Regions from separate parts of the Kitasatospora sp. NPDC094016 genome, predicted to be linked through region 3. Evidence: riboswitches for the same ligand, from Rfam matches in the RefSeq annotation. Region 3 holds a riboswitch; each other region holds the start of a gene.
The links. Region 3 has a riboswitch for cyclic di-AMP ahead of ABT015_RS13380 (M23 family metallopeptidase). Riboswitches for the same ligand answer to the same signal wherever they lie in the genome.

Region 1: another riboswitch for cyclic di-AMP. It lies ahead of ABT015_RS34675 (C40 family peptidase); the one in region 3 lies ahead of ABT015_RS13380 (M23 family metallopeptidase).
Region 2: another riboswitch for cyclic di-AMP. It lies ahead of ABT015_RS07835 (transglycosylase family protein); the one in region 3 lies ahead of ABT015_RS13380 (M23 family metallopeptidase).
Region 4: another riboswitch for cyclic di-AMP. It lies ahead of ABT015_RS01845 (transglycosylase family protein); the one in region 3 lies ahead of ABT015_RS13380 (M23 family metallopeptidase).

Annotation. Positions count from the first base shown of each region.
Region 1 covers NZ_JBEOUK010000060.1:37,690-41,289, reverse strand. Annotated here, with positions in the region: gene ABT015_RS34680 (C40 family peptidase) at 1-256, opposite strand, end outside; gene ABT015_RS34675 (C40 family peptidase) at 484-1,629, opposite strand; cyclic di-AMP (ydaO/yuaA leader) riboswitch at 1,640-1,789, opposite strand; gene ABT015_RS34670 (C40 family peptidase) at 2,127-3,161, opposite strand; gene ABT015_RS34665 (NYN domain-containing protein) at 3,362-3,600, opposite strand, start outside.
Region 2 covers NZ_JBEOUK010000005.1:271,493-275,092, reverse strand. Annotated here, with positions in the region: gene eno (phosphopyruvate hydratase) at 1-313, opposite strand, end outside; gene ABT015_RS07835 (transglycosylase family protein) at 581-1,498, opposite strand; cyclic di-AMP (ydaO/yuaA leader) riboswitch at 1,504-1,671, opposite strand; gene ABT015_RS07830 (cytochrome P450 family protein) at 1,882-3,177, opposite strand; gene ABT015_RS07825 (SDR family NAD(P)-dependent oxidoreductase) at 3,453-3,600, shown strand, end outside.
Region 3 covers NZ_JBEOUK010000011.1:35,861-39,460, forward strand. Annotated here, with positions in the region: gene purB (adenylosuccinate lyase) at 1-133, shown strand, start outside; gene ABT015_RS13375 (MFS transporter) at 141-1,673, opposite strand; cyclic di-AMP (ydaO/yuaA leader) riboswitch at 1,986-2,168, shown strand; gene ABT015_RS13380 (M23 family metallopeptidase) at 2,171-3,130, shown strand; gene ABT015_RS13385 (DUF2470 domain-containing protein) at 3,413-3,600, opposite strand, start outside.
Region 4 covers NZ_JBEOUK010000001.1:434,477-438,076, forward strand. Annotated here, with positions in the region: gene ABT015_RS01840 (LacI family DNA-binding transcriptional regulator) at 1-689, shown strand, start outside; gene ABT015_RS01845 (transglycosylase family protein) at 808-2,142, opposite strand; cyclic di-AMP (ydaO/yuaA leader) riboswitch at 2,129-2,299, opposite strand; gene ABT015_RS01850 (hypothetical protein) at 2,721-3,600, opposite strand, start outside.

The DNA.
Region 1 (3,600 bases), on a different contig from region 3:
TCTCGCCCTGGAGGACGGTCGTCTCGCCCTGGAGCCGCTGCTGCGTCTCCTGGGCGGCGTTGTACTTCTCGGACGCCTGCTCGGCCTCGCCGTAGAGCTGCTCCACCTGCGCCTTGACGTCCTTGCGGGTGGGCGTGTCCGGCACGGCGGGGGCGGCCTGGGCGCTGCCGCCCGTCGTCACGCCCAGGGCGGTGGTGGCGGCCGCGGTCAGCACCAGCGCACGGGCGAGCAGTTGGGAACGACGGTGCACGGGCATGGCGGCAGCTGCTCCGATCCGGCGGTGGGGCCCCGCCGCCGCCCCGACGCGGGCGGCCCTGGAAGCGGAGTCCGGTGGCAGACGTTAGCGAGTCCGGGCAACCGAGTCCAAACCCCTGCCAACCCGAATATTTGACCCGCAATCGGACATTCGTCCGAGGAACCGGAAAAGCCGCAGGCCCGGCCTTCCGTGGTGGAAGGCCGGGCCTGGGAAGGCCTGCGCGGGGATCAGACCCGCACGACGGAGGTCAGCGGCATGTTGCTGACGGCCTCGTAGCGGACCGACGCGCCCGGCTTCGGCGCGTGCAGCACCTGGCCGTTGCCCGCGTAGATGCCGACGTGGTGGGCGTCCCCGTAGAAGATCAGCAGGTCGCCGGGCTGGGCCTGGGAGAGGTCGCTGCCGATCCGGGTGCCGGCGTGGGCCTGCTCCTGCGAGGTGCGCGGCAGCGAGACGTCGACCTGGTTGAACGCCCAGACCATCAGGCCCGAGCAGTCGAAGGAGCCGGGGCCGGAGGCGCCGTAGACGTACGGGCTGCCGATCTTGGAGGCGGCGATGGACAGCGCCGCGGCGCCGCGCGAGCTGCCGGCGCTCGGCTTGGTGACCGGCGCGGCGGGGGCCTGCGACGCGCTCAGGTCGGTGCGGCTGTTGTCGCGGGAGGAGCGGTCGGCGGCCTGCTGGGCCGCCGCCTGCTGCTGGGCGGCCTTCGCGGCGGCGTCGGCCTTCGTCTTGGCCTCGGCGGCGGCCTTCTCCTCGGCCGCGCGGATCGCCTGGCGCTCCTGCTCGGACAGGGTGTTGAAGAGGTCCTGCGCGGCCTTGAGCTTGCCCTGGACGTCGTCCTTGGCGCTCTTCAGCTGCTGGGTGGTGGTCTCCATCTCGGCGAGCTTGTCCTGGGCCTCGGAGCGCACCTGGTCGAGCTTGCGCTGCTCGTCCTGGAGCTGCTTGAGCTGGCCCTTCTGGGTGCCGCCGGCCTGGTTCAGCGTGTCGGCCTGGCTCAGGAAGGTGTCCGGGCTGGCGGAGAACATCAGCTGGACGGTCTGGGATATTCCGCCGTTGCGGTACTGCTCGCCGGCGATCTCGGCCAGGCCGCCCTGGAGGTCGGTCACCTGCCCCTGCTGCCGCGCCACCTGGTCCTGGAGGTCGGTGACCTGCTTCTGCAGCTGCTGCTGCTTCTCCTGGGCGGCGTTGAGCTTCTCGGTCGCGACCTCGGCCTGGTCGTTGAGCTGGTCGACCTGCTCCTTGACCTGGTCCTTGGTCGGCTGCGGGTCGGCGTGGGCGCCGGACTGCGCGGACAGCGCGACGGCCGCCGCGGCGAAGCCGGTCAGGATCGAGACCCGGGTGCGACTGGCGGGCTTGGGACGACGATGGGACGCCACGAAGGCGGACTCCTTCTTCCTACGCCGTCTACCGGGTGAGCTGACGGGTTCGGGCCGGAAGCGTGCCCTACGACGCCTCACGGCCGTTCCACCGGCCGACCTGGCGCCGATTCACCCCGGAGGAACGTGGTTCCCCGGCTCCGTTCGACAGCACCCCCGACTGCTGGGCTCCCCGTCGGGCAGGCACTGGGCCCGCCCCGCTGCGTCACGAACTCGACGGAAACCACCGCCGTCACCCTGGCTGGGCGATCGGGAGTGCGGTGGTTCGGGGCACGACCCTAGTAACTGAACCGTGATCCGTTCAAATCCTTGTCAGAAAAAAGACGGAAGAAGACCAAAGTTCTTTTGTGAATATGACACATAGTGATCACCGCCGCACGCAAAGCTGATCACTCTTCACCAGGGACTCGTGCTGCGGACAAAACCCGAACGCCACCCCCGGTCGGAGGGTGGCGTGGATCACAGGCCCGGACGGGCCCTTCGGGCGTGTCAGGACGTCAGACCCGGCGGATCGTGTTGATCTGCATCGCGTCGACCTTCATCACCTTCACCACGTCACCGGTGTGCGGCGCGTGCACCACCATGCCGTTGCCGATGTACATCCCGACGTGGTGCCGGTCGGGGCCGTAGATGACGAGGTCGCCCGGCTGGGCCTGGTCCAGCGAGACCTTGGTGCCGACGTTGCCCTGCTCCTGCGAGGTGCGCGGCAGCGAGACACCGGCCTGGCCGTACGCCCAGACCATCAGGCCCGAGCAGTCGAAGGTGGTCGAGCCGGTGGCGCCCCACACGTACGGCGAGCCCTGCTTGCTCATCGCCTTGGCGACGGCCACGCCCGCGTAGCCGCCGGCCTGCGGGAGGCTGCCGAGGTCGGCGCGGTCGCTGCCGCGCGAGGCGCGGTCGTCCTGCTGCTGCTGGGCCCGCAGCGCGGCGCGGTCGGAGGCGCTGAGCGAGTTCAGCAGGTCCTGCGCGGCCTTGAGCTTCTGGTTGACGTCCGTCTTGGCCTGGTTCAGGTCCTTGGTGGTGGAGTCGAGCGAGGCCAGGACGGCGGCGGCCTCGGACTTCTCCTGGTCCAGCCGGCGCTGCTGGTCCAGCAGGCCCTTGAGCGCCTCGGACTCGCTGGCGCTGGCCTGCTGGGCGCTGGACGCCTTCTCCAGGTAGCCGGACGGGTCGGAGGAGAGCATCAGCTGGACGGACGGGTCGATGCCGCCGGTGCGGTACTGCTCGCCCGCCACGCCGGCCAGGCCGGTCTGCAGCTGGGTCATCTCGTCCTGGCTGCGGGCCACCTTGTCCTGCAGCTGGTCGGACTGCTTGCGGAGCTGGTCGGCCCGCTCCTTGGCGCCGTTGTACTTCTCCGCCGCCTGCTCCTGGTCCTGCTGGAGCTGGTCGATCTGCGCCTTGACGTCGCTCTTGCTCGGCTGGGGCGCGGCGTGCGCGGCGACCTGCGCGGAGAGGGCGACCGCGGTCGCCGCGGCAGCGGTGAGCACGGAGACCCGGGCGCGGCTCGGCTGCTTGGGACGGCGGTGGGAGGCCAAGGGAATTGCTCCTTCTTCCATCGGCCTCACCCGATCAGGTGAGAATCCGGAAAATAGGTTTGACGCCACACCCTAGGGAAGATCCACGGGTTTTGCCACTCCCCCGAAGGCGTGAACTCCACTTCCCCCGCAGGCTTCACCCGATGTGCACACCACCGCAAACCGGGCGCTGACCAGGCGTCATCCCGCTGCGGCAGCCGTCAGGGCCGCGCCAGCCGGTTCAGCAGCAGAACGGAAGCCACGGGGCGCGCGCCGGCCTTCCGCACGCCCTCCGCGACCTCCCGGTCGGTGGACACCACCACCACCGGACGCCCCTGCGGTTCGGCCCGCACCAGACGGCGGATCAGCTCGTCCGCGGTCTCGCCGGTCCTGCTGAACCGCACCCGCACCCCGCGCGGTGGCGCCATGATCACCGGAACGTCCAGGTCCTGCCCGTCGA
Region 2 (3,600 bases), on a different contig from region 3:
AGGACTTGTCCGGGGTGGCGTCCAGGTCGAGCATGGCCTGGTCGATCAGGCGCTGCTCGGTGGCGTCGTAGCCGACCAGCTCCGGGCCGATCTGCTCGATGACGGCCAGGACGGCCTTCTCCACGCCCTTGCCGAAGTAGCGGTTCTTGTCACCGTCGCGCAGCTCCAGCGCCTCGAAGGCGCCGGTGGAGGCACCCGACGGGACAGCGGCACGGCCGGTGCTGCCGTCGTCGAGGCCGACCTCGACCTCGACCGTGGGGTTGCCACGCGAGTCGAGAATCTCACGGGCTACGACGACATCGATGGACGGCACGAGGCATCTCCTTGCGGAAGCAGGGTCCGGCTGACGTTGGGTGCTGCCGGCGGGACGATTGCGGAGTCGTTACGACCAGAGCCTAACCGCCCCGGCCCCCGGGGCCGCGCTGGCCTCGGTCCCGTCTCAGCGTGTGGCCCGGCTACCCGCCAGTAGTTCACCTGCTTGCCCGATCGAAGCGGGCGAATACGGGGGAATGCGGGCGAAGGGGGACGGCACTCGTCCCCCTTCGCCCGCAGGGCGCGGGCCGTTCGGGGCCCGGGCCGCTCAGCCGAGGTGCAGCACCTGGCCGGGCATGATCAGGTTGGGGTTGCCGCCGACGGTGCCGCGGTTGCCGTCGTACACCGACTGCCAGCCGCCGGACACGCCCTGGGCGGCGGCGATCGTCGACAGCGTGTCGCCGGCCCGGACGGTGTAGTCGTGACCGCCCTGCGCGGCGGCGGACTGCGCGACCGGGGCGGACTGCGCGGGCTGCGCGGCGCGGGGCGCGGACTGCGGCTGGGCGGCGGGCTGGCCCGCGTACTGCTGGTAGACGCTCTGGTGGCTGGTCCAGTACCAGGCGCCGTTGTTCTGGTACCAGTACACCTTCGCGTCGGCGTCCCAGCCGGCCTTGCCGGAGAAGCCCTGGGTCTGCGGCTGCGTCTGCTGCGGGGCCTGCTGGACGGGCTGCTGGGCGGCCGGCTTCGGGGCGGCCTGCTTGACCGGCTGCTGGGCGGGCTTCGGGGCCTGCGTCTGCTGGGTCTGCTTGGCGGCGGGCTGCTTGGCGGGCTTGGCGTCCGTGGAGGTGTCCACGGAGGCCGGGGCGCCGCCCTTGGTCAGGCCGGCCTTCTGGGAGCAGACGGGCCAGGCGCCCGGGCCCTGCGAGGCCAGCACCTTCTCGGCGACCGAGATCTGCTGCGCCTTGCTGGCCTGGTTGGCCTGCGGGGCGTAGGAGGTGCCGCCGTACGCCTTCCAGGTGCTGGGCGTGAACTGCAGGCCGCCGGAGAAGCCGTTGCCGGTGTTGATGCTCCAGTTGCCGCCGCTCTCGCACTGGGCGACGGCGTCCCAGGTGGAGGCCGGGGCGGCGGAGGCGCCGGTGGCGGTGAGGAGCGGCATCGCGAGTCCGACGCCGGCCACACCGGCGACGGCGATGGCCTTCTCGGCCTGGGTGCGACGACGGTGACGGCCAGTTCCAACGAACAGCATGAAGAGGTCCCTCTCCGCACGCCTGCGAGGTGAGCTGTCGGGTTCGGACCGGGAGGTGGCCCGGCCGCCGAAAGCGGAAACGATTCCGCTCGGGCGGCTTCACCCCAAGCCGTTGGGGAACGGCAACAAACCTGGTTCCCCCGCCCCTGCCCAGGGTCTGGTCGGTTTCCCGTGGCGCGGCGGGCAGGATTCGGCGTTCCGCGCACGAGGTCCGCAGCTGCGAACTCCAGGGAGAGTAGACAGATCATCAGACCAATAACAAGCTCATATCGCCGATATCACACACAAATTACGGCGCGTGGTCAATCGCCTACCAACGGCGGCGGTATGTCCGGATTGATACGGGTTCAGACCCGGTCCCATGAGCCGCCGGAGACGTGCAGTCAGCGTGTCGAAGCGTCGGTCGGCGTGACCGGAGGCGCGTGCGGAGAGCGGGTCTCCGGAGTGAATTCGACCGGGAGTTCCCGCAGGCCACGCATGATCAGGCCACCTCGCCAGCGCAGGTTCTCCGGGTTTTCCGCGAGCCGCAGGTCCGGCAGCCGGGAAAGCAGCGTGGCCAGTGCGCTCCGTCCCTCCAGGCGGGCCAGCGGGGCCCCGATGCAGTAGTGGATCCCGTGGCCGAAACCCAGGTGCGGATTGTCCGTGCGGGCCAGGTCCAGGGTGTTCTCGTCCGAGAACCTGGCCGGATCGCGATCCGCCGCGGCCAGCACCACCAGCACCGGATCGCCCACCGGGATGTCCACCCCGCCGATCGACAGCGGCCGCGTCGCGAAACGCCACGTCGCCATCTCCACCGGACCGTCGTAGCGCAGGAGTTCCTCGATCCCGGTCTCCAGCAGCGCCGTCTCGCCGCGCACCACCGACTCCTGCAGCAGCCTGCGCTGCTCCGGGTTGCGCAGCAGCGCGTACGTGCCGTTGCCGATCAGGTTGACGGTCGTCTCGAACCCCGCGAACAGAAGGATGAACGCCATCGCGGCGGCCTCGTTCTCGTTCAGGTGCTCGCCGTGGTCGCTCGCCCGGATCAGGCCCGAGATCAGGTCGTCACCCGGATCCGCCCGCTTGCGGTGGATCAGCTCCAGCAGGTACGCCCGCATCCGCTTCACCGCCCGCCCCACGCCGCCGCGTTGGCCGCCGCCGTGCCGGATCATCATCCCGGCCCAGTCCCGGAAGTCGTCCTGGTCCTCGGCCGGCACGCCCAGCATGTCGCAGATCGCGTAGATGGGGAGCGGGAACGCGAACTCGTGGATCAGGTCCGCCGAACCGCGCTGCGCGAAGCCGTCGATCAGCCGGTCCGTGAGCTGCTGCACCCGCGGCTCGAACTCCGCCACCCGGCGCGGCGTGAACGCCTTCGACACCAGCCGGCGCAGCCGGGTGTGGTCCGGCGGGTCGATGTTCAGCAGATGCGTCATCAAGTCCGCCTGGCGCTCCCCCGGAATTCCCACCCGCCCGGTGCGGTGCGCCTGCTCGCTGTGGTGCGCCGGGTTCTTCGACAGCCGGCCGTCCGCCAGCGCCTGCCGCGCGTCCGCGTAGCGGGTCACCAGCCAGGCCTCCACCCCGCTCGGCAGCGTCGTGCGGTGCACCGGGGCGTGCTCGCGCAACCAGGCGTAGGCGGGGTACGGGTCGGTGGCGAACTCCCAGGTGAAGAGCTGCGGGGCGGCGGGGTCGGGCTGCACTGGCATGCGTCGACCGTATCCGGTGGGTCGCGGCCGCACCGCCTCCGGCGACCGCGACCGGCGGGGCCGGATCGTCAACACCCGGCGGACGGCCCGCCAACGCTCCGTGGACGCCCCGTGGACGGTCCGTGGACAGCTCTTGGACAGCTCTTGGCCGGGTGGCGGGCGTGACCCTGGTCACCTGAGGGGTAATCCCTGTTGCGGAGGGTCAGGACCTGCCTACGATCCTCCGCAGAAATCGTGGGCGCCGGTGCGGTGTCGCCCACAGGGAGGAGCAGACCATGCGGGTCAGCGGGGCAGTCGTCGTCATCGCGGTACTCGACGGCGGATCGGGAGCCGAGCTCGCCCGCCGGTTCACCGCCGCCGGCGCCGCCGGAGTGCTGATCGCCGACCAGCGTGCGGGCGTCGCCGAGGACCTCGCCACCGAAC
Region 3 (3,600 bases):
CGCGCTGCTGGCCGACCGGCTCTCCTTCACCGGTGCGGCCGGCGCCCAGGTCGCCGAGGTGGTCCGCCAGGTGGAGGCCGTTGCCGCCGCCTACCCGGAGGCCGCCAAGTACGCGCCGGCCGACATCCTCTGACGGCACGTCAACTGGCTGAGGGCCCTGCCGCCGATCCGGTGGCAGGGCCCTCGTCCGTGTGGACGTGGCCCGGGTCGAGCGGCGGGGTGGTGCCGCAGGCCCACTCGCAGTCCGGCTCGGCCACCGGACGGTCCACCGGCGCGAGCACGTTGCCGCGGACGGTGGCGAAGGCCGTCAGCCCGCCGGCGACGAGCAGCCCGGCGCAGATCAGCATCGCGGTGCGGAAGGCGGAGTCCACCGCGGACGGCACCCGGTAGGCGTCGCCGCTCAGCCCGGCGAGCGCGGGCAGCGCGGCGACCGCGAGCAGCCCGGCCGCGCGGGCGGCGGCGTTGTTGACGCCGCTGGCGATGCCCGCGTGCCGGACCTCGACGGCGGCCAGCACCGTCGCCGTCAGCGGCGCGACCAGCAGGGTCATCCCACTGCCCATGACCGTGACGGCGGGCAGCACGTCCGCCCAGTAGGAGGAGCCGGGGCCGGTGCGCAGCATCAGCAGCACCCCGGCGGCGCACAGCAGCGGACCGACGGTGAGCGGGATCCGGGGGCCGATCCGCTTGCCGAGCCGCCCGGCGCGCGCCGACAGGGTCAGCATCAGCACGGTGATCGGGACCAGGGCGAGGCCGGAGACCAGCGGGGAGAAGCCGGAGACGATCTGCAACTGCACGACCAGCAGGAAGAACACCCCGCTGAACGCCGCGTAGACGCAGAGGGTGACCAGGTTGACGGCGGTGAACAGCCGGGAGGAGAAGAGGCCGAGCGGCAGCATCGGCTCGGCGGTGCGGCGCTCGACCGCGATGAAGGCCGCGCCGAGCAGCAGGCCGGCCGCGCCGGTGAGCCAGACCGCGGGGGACAGGCCCTCCCCGGCGGCGGTCAGCGCGTAGGTGATCGCGCCGAGGGCGAGCGCGGCGAGCAGCGCGCCGGGGACGTCGAAGCGGCCGACGGCGCTCTCGTTCCGGCTCTCGGGGACGAAGCGGGAGGTGACCGCGATCACGGCGGCCGCGAGCGGCAGGTTCAGCAGGAAGATCCACCGCCAGCCGGGGCCGTCCACCAGCCAGCCGCCGAGGAAGGGGCCGACCGCGGCCGACACCCCGCCGAGGCCCGACCACAGGCCGACCGCCGCCGAGCGGTCGTCCGGGTGGAAGACGGCCTGCAGGATGGCGAGCGAACCGGGGGTGAGCAGCGCCCCGCCGATGCCCTGGACGGCGCGGGCGGCGATCAGCACGTGGATGGTGGGGGCGGCGGCGCAGGCCGCGGAGGCGGCGGCGAACCAGAGCACGCCGATCAGGAAGACCCGGCGCCGACCGTACCGGTCGCCGAGCGCGCCGCCGAGCAGGATCAGCCCGGCCAGGGTGAGCAGGTAGGCGTTGAGCGTCCACTGCAGGGACGCGAGGGAGGCGCCGAGATCGGCGCCGATGCGGGGCAGCGCGACGTTCACCACGGTGCCGTCGAGCAGCGCCATGCTGGAGCCGAGCACTGTCGCGAGGAGGACCCAGCGTCCCCGTGAGGTGCCCAGGCGCAGTGTTCCTGCTTCGGAGGTGGCCACGGGCCGATCCTGCGCCCGTGGGGCGTACGTGACAAGGGTCACCGGGGGGTGTGTCGGTGGGTGCGCGGTGCGTGAGCGGGCGGGTGCGCAGCGGTGGCGGAGTCGGCGCAGCGTCGTGGATCAGTGGCGCCGGGTAAATGGATTGTGCACGTACGGTGCAGTCGATCATTCGGAGGGTCACCGCAGCTCGGGGGGTCGTTGCCGGTTCAAGTGATCGACATTGCTTCACCCGAACGGATGGGTTTTAGTTCAGCGACCGCCCGGCCAGTCCGGACGGATCCACCGGGTGGAACGCCGAATCCTGCCGCTGCCCGGTGGCTCGCACCGAACTCTGTACGGCAGGAGCGGGGGACCCACAGGTAAGTCGCCGGACCGGAATCGGCACGCTTTCGCGTACCCGGATCCAGGGCCGGCTAGGGGTGAAGCCGCATGTGCGGCCGGGCAACTCCAGCCCGAACCCGACAGCTCACCTCGCAGGCGTCGGAGAGGAAAATTCCATGCCTGCACAGGCTCGTCGTATCGCCCTGCCCCGCGCCGCCCGCATCGGGATCGCCACCGCCGTCACCGGTGTCTCCTTCGCCCTGCCGCTCGTCACCGCGATGAGCGCCCAGGCCCACCCCGCGCCGGCCGCCGCGGTCACCGCCGCCCCGGCCGCCGCCTCCGCCGACCAGGCCCAGGCCCCGTCGCAGGAGAGCTACCGCGTCGTCAGCGGCGACACCCTGTCCCGGATCGCCGACGCCCAGCACGTCGACGGCGGCTGGCAGGCGCTGTACGACCACAACCGCGAGGTCGTCGGCGGCAACCCGGACCTGATCTTCCCCGGTCAGCAGCTCGTGATCGCCGGCCAGGCCGCCCCGGCCAAGCCCGCTGCCCCGGCGAAGCCCGCCCAGCCGTCCGCCCAGGACGCCGCGCCGGCCACCACCGCCGCCAAGCCGCAGGCCCAGCTGGAGGTCCGGACCGAGACGGCCAAGCCGTCCGCCCAGCTCCAGACCCAGCTGCAGACCGCCGCGCCGACCACCGCGGTCACCGCCGTGCCGGTCGCCGCCGCCTCGGCCTTCGTCGCCCCGCTGGCCAACCCGAAGCTGGGCACCGCGTACGGCGTGGCCGGCTCGATGTGGGCCTCCGGCCACCACACCGGCCAGGACTTCGTCGCCTCCACCGGCACCCCGCTGCGCGCCGTCGGCAACGGCGTCGTGGTGAAGGCCGGCAACGGCGGCGCCTACGGCAACGAGGTCGAGATCAAGCTCGCCGACGGCCACTACGCCGAGTACGCGCACCTGTCCTCGATCGGCGTGAAGATCGGTCAGGCCGTCAAGGCCGGACAGCAGATCGGCCTCTCCGGCGCGACCGGCAACGTGACCGGCCCGCACCTGCACTTCGAGATCCGCAACGGCTCGGAGTACGGCTCGGACATCAACCCGGTCGCCTACCTGCGGGCCCACGGCGTCGCGCTCTGACCCGTGCCGGATGTGCCGGATGTGTCGGACGCGCCGGGTGTACCGGATGTGTCGGATGTGCCGGATGAGGAACCACCGCTGCTACGGGGCGAATCGACCGCCCGGGATGGTCATGTCGGGTGACCGCTCGACCGGGTGATCGCCGCAGCAGTGGACATGGGCGCGGGACACGCCCAGGCCGGCCCGGCTCGCGAGACTTCTCTCGCGAGCCGGGCCGGCCGCTGTCGTTTCCGGGCCTTCTCGGGCGCGCCCGGGGCGAGTTGACGGCTTCGGTGGGCCGGTTCAGAGTCGGTGGGCGGGCAGCCCGTGCTGGGCGGCGGTCAGCAGCTCGTGCATCCGCTGCCCGAAGTCCTCGGTGTCGGCGGCCGGTTCGGGGAAGACCAGGCGGACGTCGCGGTGGCCGTGCGGGTGGTCCAGGCGCAGGACCAGGCCGTGGCGGTCCAGGGCGAGCGGGCGGACCTCCGGGTGCT
Region 4 (3,600 bases), on a different contig from region 3:
TCGACCGGGGCGTGGCGGGCATCGTCTTCGTCTCCGGGCTGCACGCCGACTCCACCGCAGACCACGACCGCTACGCCCGGCTGACCGGCCGAGGGGTGCCGTTCGTGCTGATCAACGGCTACAGCGAGCGGATCGACGCGCCGTTCATCTCGCCGGACGACCGGGCCGCGATGTGGATGGCCGTCCAGCACCTGGCCGAACTCGGGCACGAGCGGATCGGGCTGGCCGTCGGGCAGCGGCGGTACGTGCCGGTGCTGCGCAAGATCGAGGGCTTCACGGCGGCGATGCGCGAGGTGCTCGGGCGGAGCCAGGAGGAGGCCGAGGAACTCGTCCACCACACGCTGTTCAGCGTGGAGGGCGGGCACGCGGCGGCCGGCGCGCTGCTGGACAAGGGCTGCACGGCGATCGTCTGCGGCAGCGACATGATGGCGCTCGGGGCGATCCGGGCGGTGCGGCAGCGGGGGCTGTCGGTGCCGCACGACGTCTCGGTGGTCGGCTTCGACGACTCGCCGCTGATCGCCTTCACCGAGCCGCCGCTGACCACGATCCGCCAGCCGGTCGAGGCGATGGCGACCGCGGCGGTGGACGCGCTGCTGGAGGAGGTCGGCGCAAACGCGGCCCAGCGCGGGGAGTTCATGTTCCAGCCGGAGCTGGTCATGCGCGGGTCCACGGGGGCCTGCGCGCGCTGAGGACGGTCAACGGACGGGCCCCGGAGAGCAACTGCTCTCCGGGGCCCGTTGCGTGCTGTCCGGGTGCCGGGTCAGCCCTCGTGGTCCGTGGGGCGGCTCCTGCACCCGGCTGTCGTGCTCAGACCCGGCCGGCGAAGTCCGGCGCCCAGTTGGCGACGGTCTGCAGGCGCACGCCCGAGCTCGGGTTGGCGGCCTCGACGTACTGGCCGCCGCCGATGTAGATCGCGACGTGGTAGACGCCGGAGTTCTGGCCGTTGTTGGACCAGAACAGCAGGTCGCCCGCCTGGAGGCTGTCCAGCGAGACGCGGGTGCTGGCGGCGGCCTGGTCGGCGGCGACGCGCGGGACGGAGACGCCCGCGGCGCGCAGCGCGGCCTGGGTCAGGCCGGAGCAGTCCCAACCGCCGTTGCCGGTACCGCCGTAGACGTACGCCTGGCCGACCTTCGACTGGGCGAAGGAGACCGCGGCGGCCATGCTGCCGGTGGCGGCCGGGGCCGGCGCCGGGGTCTGTGCCTGGGCGGCCGGCTTGGAAGCCGGCTTGGTGGCCTGGGGCTGAGCCTGGGGCTGAGCCTGGGGCTGGGCCGCCGGCTTGGTGTTCGCGGCGCCACTGTCGGAGGTCTGGCCGGACTTCTGCGAGCGGTCGAACCAGGTGAAGTCCGAGCCGGACGTGGCCGACGAGCCGGACTGCTGGGCCTGGCCGCCGTCCTTGAACGAGAGGCGCTGACCCGGGTAGATGGAGTCCGGGCCCTCGGTCAGGGTGCCGCGGTTGAGCTCGTACAGCCGCTGCCAGCCGCCCTGGAGGTTGTGCTTGTCGGCGATCGAGGACAGCCAGTCGCCGGAGGCCACGGTGTAGTCGTCGGTCTGGGGCTGGGCGCTGTTCTGGGCCTGGTTCTGGCCCTTCTGCGCCTGGTCCTGGGCCGGTGCGGCCGGCTTGGCGGGCTTCGGGGCCGGGGCCTGGGTCTGCGCGGGCTTGGCGGCCGGGGCGGCCGGCTTCGCGGCGGGCTTGGTGGCGGTCGAGCCGGCAGCCGAGCCGGCCGAGGTGTCGACGGCGGCAGCGGCGCCGCCCTTGGTCAGGCCGGCCTGGACCGAGCACACCGGCCAGGCGCCGGGGCCCTGCGAGGCGAGGACCTTCTCGGCGACGGCGATCTGCTGGTCCTTGGTGGCCTGGTTGGCCTGGGGGGCGTAGGCGGTGCCGCCGAAGGCGGCCCAGGTGCTGGAGGTGAACTGCAGGCCGCCGTAGAAGCCGTTGCCGGTGTTGATGCTCCAGTTGCCGGTGCTCTCGCACTGGGCGACCTTGTCCCAGGTGGCGACGGAGGCGGCGGAGGCGGTGCCGGAGGTGAGGCAGGGGATGGTGAGGCCGACGCCCGCGACGCCGATGGCGGCGATGACGCGTCGGGTACGGCTGGACAGACGGGTGCCGTTGGTGGGCAGCATGAAGACGCGGTCCTCTCCCACGCCTGCGAGGTGAGCTGTCGGATTCGGGCTGGAGTTGCCCGGCCGCGCTGTGGGCGCGGCTTCACCCCTAGCCCTGGATCGTTCCGGGGAACGGTCCAGGGCGACTTACCTGTGGGTCCCCCGCTCCTGCCGTGGTGCGTTTTCGCGCTGCCAGGACATCCGACGGCAGGACTCGGCGTCGCGGATGAACTGGGTTCGTGTGGCCACGAACGGGGAGCACGTTAAGCAGACTTAAGTTCAAACTGCAAACACCTGTGACGCGCATCACGGTTTGGTGAGAACGATCGTTCCTCTCGCTCGCCATGATCAAAAATGACCGATCTCCGGCAACCCGGCGAAGGATGCGCACAACTGTCTGCGCTTCAGGATGCGGGTGACGGAGGGTCGGACCGCCCGGGGGGCCGCCCGCCGGGAGGGCGGCCTGTCCGCACTGTGGCCATCGGGGGGCGCGTCGAGCAATGGCGAACAAATGCGGATAGAACGGACATCACGCCTATTCGCCTTTTAATTCCCTTACGGGACAAGCGGGAAGGGCCCGGGACGGTTGCGTCCCGGGCCCTTCGCACGTGCGGTGACCGCTACTGGCCGGCCGACTCCCCGGCGGCGGCGTGAGCCGCGTGACCGCCGCGGCCGGAGTGGTCGGCGTGGGCGCCCCCGGCGGCCTCCGCCGCCTCGGCCTCGGCCTGCGCCAGGGCCTCGGGGGAGGGTGCGGGCAGCGCGGCCAGGTAGGTGGAGGCGATCAGCTGGCCGACCGTCGGGTAGGCGCCCAGCGGCGCCGCGGACGGGCAGCCGGTCTCCTCGGCGGCCGTGGCGAGCAGTTCGGAGTCGGCCTCCGGGCCGATCACCAGCGGGGCCAGCGCCGGGCGCTGGGAGCCGGTCTCCTTGAGGTGGTTGACGGCCGCGGCGACCGAGCCCGGCACATCCAGCGCGGCGGGTACGACCGGGACGGCCAGCCGGGCCGCCAGCAGGACACCGGTGATGCCGGCCGCGGCAGCGGCCTCCTCGCCGCCGACGGTGGTCAGCACGACGCCGTCCGCGGCGGTCGCGATGGCGAACAGCCGGGCCCGGTCGGCACGCGCCAGGCCGGCCTCGGACAGGCGCACGTGCACGGCCTCGGCGAGCAGCGGGTGCGGGCCGAGCACGTCGGTGACGGGGGCTCCGTACTCGGCGGCGAGGGCGTGAAGTTCGGTCAGGAATCCGTGCGGGCCGGGTACCAGCGGCACCAGGACCGGCGCGGGCAGGCCGGCCTCGGCGGCCATGGCCAGCAGTTCGGCGACGGTGCGGTCGTCGCTGTCGGCGCCCTGGGCGGCTTCGCCCGGGAGGTAGCCGACGGCGGTCTGGATGCCGCTCTGCTCGCTGCGGACGATCGACAGCAGCTCCTCGACGACCGAGCGGGACTCGGGCCCGGCGGTCGCGGGCACGGCGAGCACCAGGGCCGGGGATCCGGCCGGGATCTCG